Linked DNA regions of Cohnella abietis. The protein of the gene in region 1 interacts with the protein of each later gene in a pairwise test. Links are inferred from orthologs where the notes say so. Each region holds a gene or a part of one and is shown on either strand. Other genes may lie near its edges.

Region 1 (2,914 bases):
TTAGGCTCACCCATGAGGAAGAAAGCCAGATCAAGCATATGAACGCCGATATCAATGAGTGGTCCGCCACCGGATTCGCCATGCTGAGTAAACCAAGTTCCCCAGCCGGGTATGCCTTTGCGACGGTACCAGCCAGTTTTGGCTGTATAAATGTTACCCAGCTCACCACGGTCGATCTGTTCCTTCACCTGCAGTGAAAGTGCCTCCCAGCGCATTTGGTGGGCGACCATTACAGTCTTGCCCGTCCGCTTCTGAGCCCGCACGATTTCCTTAGCAGCTTCTGAATCAAGTCCCATCGGCTTCTCAATCAATACATGCTTGCCATGCTCCAAAGCAAGGATTGTTAGAGGCGCATGTGCTTTATTTGGAACAGCAACGATTACGGCATCAACATCATCACGGCGAATTAATTCCTCTGGCGATGCCGATACAACTGGTATTCCGTATTGCTTCGCTCTCTGCTCGGCAAGCGGAAGAAAAGTATCCGTCACCGCGACAAATTCGCATTCCTCCTGAAGCTTACCAAACTCTTGTAAGTGAACATTGCCTATATTTCCTGCCCCAATCAAGCCAATGCGAATTTTAGATGGACTAGACATAGAATTAAACTCCTCCAATGAAAGTGCTTTTATTAGCAATTACCATCATCATAATCTATAATCCATCCTCGGCGACATGACCATTTTAGCTTACTTCTTATGTTCATTTGCCAGAAAGAATTCAGCATAGCTATCATTTCCGGAAGAAAATATTTTATTAATTTAATTGCCTATTCTAAAAATAGACACAGCACGCTGAAGATCTTCTGCAAGATTAGCCAAAGATTGAGCGGTTGCCGCTGTTTCTTGGCTAGCAGCTGCCGCTTCCTCTGTCGCTGCAGAAATACTCTCGACTGCCTCTTGAACGGTAGACGCCTGTGCAGCCTGCTCCTCACTAGCAGCAGCTATTTCCGTCACTTTATGACCCGCATCGTTAACCATAGCAGCAATATGCTTGAATGCTTCCCCAGTCTTATGCGAGAACGTAGCACTCTCCTGAACTGCAGCTACGCTTTGCTTGGTGTTCTCCTGCATTCCCTTAATGATCCCTGTAATTTGCTTAGTAGCATCGCTGCTTCTCTCTGCTAGCTTCCGAACCTCATCTGCTACCACGGCAAATCCCCGGCCCTGCTCGCCTGCTCTAGCCGCTTCTATCGCTGCATTAAGCGCCAGCAAGTTGGTTTGATCTGCGATATCCTCAATAACTTCAATAATATCACCAATTTTTTGCGAATCATCCTCAAGCCTTGTCATTTTGCCACTTACCGCATTCATGCTCTCCATCGATGAAAGAATAACCTCTTCCCCATCTTTGGCAACCTGCATCGTCGTATTGGATAACTCAGAAGCAAGCTCCGTATTCTGTGCTACCGAGTGAATAGCACTAGAAAGCTCATTGAAAAGCTCACTAATCATTTGAGCTGAATCCGCCTGTGTAGCATTACCGCTAGCAATTTCCTCGCTGCTAGCCGATATTTGCTGGGATGCCGCTGCTAGACTTTGCGAATTCGATAGGATATTACCGACGATCTGACGTAAGTTATTCACCATCGTATCAATTGCGATACCGAGCATACCAATCTCGTCTTTTGTTTGAATATTTACTGTTTCCCTAAGATCTCCGTCTGCCACCCTGCTCACAAGCGCAACAACCTTGCCCAGTGGTTTAGAAATGACCTGAGAGATGAAATATCCGAATAGAATGCTAAGAAGGACTGCAACAATTAGAATGGAAATCGTAATGTTACGAGATGACTTATATAGGCTTGCCCCGCTGTCCCGAGAATGCTCCGCCTCAGACAAGTTGATCTCGACTAATTTGCTAAGAATGTCCTTCACTTGACTCGTTATTGTCTGATATTCGTTGTCTATTATTTTCTCCATGTCCTCCAGACGACCTGCATCCTTCATACTGACAGCTGTATCAAAGATTTCGAGATAGTCACTAAACTTATCCTCGAAGGGTTTAAGTGTTTGTATAGAATTGTCTGACAGCTGAGTATTTCTAAAGTCAGTCATTGTTTGATTAATAAGCTCTATTTGCTCCTTAGATTTTCCCTTCGTTTCCTGTAGTATTTGATTATCCTTGGTCATATACAGCTTCCGAAGTTGCGTTCTCATCTCATTAAAGCTAACTTGAGCCTTCTGTAACGATTGAACGGCTACTAATTGATTGTCGTACATATCATTTAAGCTTCCATTCATTTTACCTAGATTGTTCAATCCATAAGTACCGACAAATGCCATAATTACAGCAATGACTAAGAAGGAAGAAATAAGCTTGACGCTAGTCTTTAAGTTATAGAACCATTTCATAAGTGTCCACCTCATCTGATTTGTTCGATCAACTTACATGGTCAAGCTCTGCTCATCATTCTGATAATGCCGCCAATCTCAAGGATCAATGCAACCTTTCCGTTACCGAGTATAGTCGCTCCGGCGATACCCTCTACCTGACCAACAAAACCACCTAGCCCCTTAATAACAATTTCCTGATTACCAAGCAGCTCGTCCACAGCCAATGCGTACCTTTTTTCGGCACGACCTATAATCACTACGGGTATATGCTTATTCTGGCGGTGCTGCTCAGAGTATCCGAAGCAATCTTGCAGCCAGACGATCGGAATGACCTGATCTCTAATAGTGACGATTGGAATACCTCTGACATAACGGATTTCCTCTGGCTCCAGCCTAACAATCTCTGCCACATTGCTCATCGGAATAATAAAGGTGCTTTCACTGACCTTCACCATAAGCCCGGTAATAATCGCCAGAGTAAGAGGCAGCCTAATATTAAATTGGGTACCCTGTCCCTTAATCGTTGTAATATCGATCCGCCCGTTCATTCTCTCAATACCGGCACGAACGATATCCAT
Region 2 (2,832 bases), 1.5 Mb from region 1 along the record:
CGCACAACGAATGCTATCGCTGCAAATACTAGAAACGCATAAAAGCTACGAATACAAGTCGTACCTATAGGATTGTTCGATAGGGAAAACAAAAAGGTCAATATCGCACCGAATACACCAAATCCGATATTTAAGCGCCAGGAACCTACCATATTAAATCTCCTTTACTCCGAACTGAACGCTTCGAATGCTGAATATACCAGTCTGAATGCTCAGTTCAACCGTGCGACCATAGCTTCCTCCAGTATCTTCTGAAACAAGAGGAATCGAGTAATGCGCCAACGCCAGCTTCGTAGCTTCTACATTGCGTGGACCAATACGCATCGTATCGGAGCCACCCATGAAAGCAAACATCTGCGCTCCACCAGCCATTTTCGCAATTAAACGCGCCGTGATCGCTCCTTTGCTTTTCATCCGCTGCAGTAGCTCAGGCACAGCCGTATCTGCATATTTGGCAAGATTCAGCTGTCCTTCGCGGGCAATATCTGATGAGGGCAGCATAATATGGGCCATCCCACCAATCCGCAGCTGAGGGTCATATAGAGCTAAGCCAACACATGAGCCCAAGCCAGTAGTCTTTAGCACCGAGCCATCATGTGCAATGTTTAAATCAGCCATCCCTACTTTTACAAGGGTGCCTTCCATCATTAGATTGGCACTCCCAACGCACGGAATAGCTTATCGAACGACTCAGGATCAGGAATGAGGAAGAAATGACCTTCCGCTTCTTGATGTCCTTCCAAAAATGTCGTATCGATGAGAAGGGCATCTTCGCCCATCGTGCCGAACTGAAGTAAGCCAAAACTCAAAATCGCGCCTGCCATATCGACTGCTAGTGATGGAACCGTTGGCGACATATGTAGACCAGTGAAATCGGCAAGGGAGGACAAGTAGGAGCCTGCCAGAATATTCCCAATTTCACTAAGTGCCGATAATTCTAGCTCGCTGTATTGATCGTTCTCCGCTGCATTAAAGCCAAGTAAGCCTTGTAGAATGCGTCGAGCAGGCTCACGATTGATAATAAAGAACATATTCCCAGGAGCGTCGCCATCTACCCTTAGGAAAATGGCGATAACTACAGCTTCTGAGCCTCCAACACGATCTGCAATCTCTTCAAATGGAATAAAGTTGACCGTTGGTACGGCCATATCTACCGGCTTGTTAAGTAAAGTCGACAATGCAGTTGCGGCATTGCCTGCTCCGATATTTCCGACTTCCCTAAGCACATCCATCTTGAAATCCGCGTTATTCTTAAAAAGGCTCACTGGCTTATTCTCCGAACTGTTCTAATTGGATGATTTCACTACGGCTTAGAACCTCTACCAGGTTCAACAAAATGAGTAAGCGGCTTTCACCAATTTTGGCAACTCCGCTAATGTACTTCGCCTTGATTCCACCTAACACCTCCGGTGGATTCTCAATGGCGTCGCTCATCACATCCATAACATCATTGGCAGAATCAACGATAAAGCCAACCTCTAGATCATTAGCAGCGACAATAATAATACGTGAGTTTTCGGTTTGCTCAGCTTCTACAAGTCCAAAACGTCCACGTAAGTCTATAACTGGAATAACAATACCGCGTAGGTTAATAACTCCCTTAACGAATACAGGCGTTTTCGGCACTCGTGTAATGGGAACCATCCGCTCTATCGTGCGAACCTTATCCACCTCGATACCGTACTCCTCTTGCGCTAGCGTAAATACGATGACCTTTATTTCCTCTGCCATGGATAAATCCTCCCTTACAATCCGGTATTTTTATTTAATTAGTGCATTAGGATCTACAATCAAAGCAACCTGACCATCTCCGAGAATAGTCGCTCCTGAGACGACGCTTACGGTGCCTGCCATATACTTTCCAAGCGGCTTCAAGACGATTTCACTTTGCCCTATGAACTCATCTACTAGAATAGCAGCGAGCTTGTCCCCTTTGCGGATGACTAGCATTTCCGTCTCGTTCTCTTCCTCGTCGCTATAATCAGGAGAATCTACCAGAACAGCCAATGATACAACTGGAATGATAGAGTTGCGATAATCAATCATTCGGTTTCCATGTAACGTTCGAATATCTGATCTCTTAACAGATCCTGTTTCTACGATAGAGGAAAGCGGGAAAGCATATTTCTCTGAGCCTAGCTTGATGAGCATTGCTGCAATAATGGATAAGGTAAGCGGGAGTTGAATAGAAAATCTTGTACCGGTACCCCAATTCGAGTGCACGGTAACATGACCGCCCAGTGAAGAAATTTTGGATTTAACTACGTCAAGCCCAACGCCCCTGCCTGACACATCCGATACTTTATCTGCTGTACTAAAGCCAGCTGCGAATATAAGCATGTTTGTTTCTTCATCGGTTAGATTTTTAGCTTCTTCTGCTGACAAGACACCGCGCTTAATCGCAGTTTCCAACACCTTAGGACGGTTAATACCTTTGCCATCCTCTTCGATTTCAATGAAAACGTGATTTCCGCTATGGTAAGCTCGCAGATGAACTGTACCGACTTCTGACTTCCCTGCTTTGACCCGATCGGCAATTGACTCTATACCATGATCGACAGCATTACGGATGAGGTGAACGAGTGGATCCCCAATCTCGTCAATAACTGTACGATCTAATTCTGTCTCTGCTCCGACAATAACCAGATCAACCTTCTTATCTAGTGATTTGGCCAAATCGCGAACCATCCGAGGGAAACGGTTAAAGACACTCTCTACGGGTACCATGCGCAGCTTCAGAACGATATTCTGCAAATCCGCGCTAACTCGTGCCATATGCTCTACCGTCTCCGTCAAATCATTGCGGCGAACCTCTGAAGCAAGCTGTTCAAG

What was found. Proteins that work in one complex are often made in the same cells at the same time.
Region 2: the proteins of KCTCHS21_RS25455 (region 1) and KCTCHS21_RS18665 interact in binary tests that used the Escherichia coli proteins (3 or more experiments, as listed by UniProt). The link is inferred for Cohnella abietis from one-to-one orthologs.

What each region holds. Positions count from the first base shown.
Region 1 is NZ_AP019400.1:5,811,303-5,814,216, forward strand. What follows is about bases 59-2,895. They hold KCTCHS21_RS25455 (methyl-accepting chemotaxis protein), read right to left. Parts: upstream 2,355-2,895; coding sequence 762-2,354; downstream 59-761. Other genes in these bases: KCTCHS21_RS25450 (Gfo/Idh/MocA family protein), read right to left, coding at 59-599; KCTCHS21_RS25460 (chemotaxis protein CheA), read right to left, coding at 2,396-2,895. Also shown: more of KCTCHS21_RS25450, read right to left, coding at 1-58; more of KCTCHS21_RS25460, read right to left, coding at 2,896-2,914. UniProt on the Escherichia coli protein: Receptor for the attractant L-aspartate and related amino and dicarboxylic acids. Tar also mediates taxis to the attractant maltose via an interaction with the periplasmic maltose binding protein. Tar mediates taxis away from the repellents cobalt and nickel.
Region 2 is NZ_AP019400.1:4,267,363-4,270,194, forward strand. What follows is about bases 1-2,755. They hold KCTCHS21_RS18665 (chemotaxis protein CheW), read right to left. Parts: upstream 1,732-2,755; coding sequence 1,270-1,731; downstream 1-1,269. Other genes in these bases: KCTCHS21_RS18650 (hypothetical protein), read right to left, coding at 1-152; KCTCHS21_RS18655 (chemotaxis protein CheD), read right to left, coding at 154-648; KCTCHS21_RS18660 (chemotaxis protein CheC), read right to left, coding at 648-1,265; KCTCHS21_RS18670 (chemotaxis protein CheA), read right to left, coding at 1,762-2,755. Also shown: more of KCTCHS21_RS18670, read right to left, coding at 2,756-2,832. UniProt on the Escherichia coli protein: Involved in the transmission of sensory signals from the chemoreceptors to the flagellar motors. It physically bridges CheA to the MCPs (methyl-accepting chemotaxis proteins) to allow regulated phosphotransfer to CheY and CheB.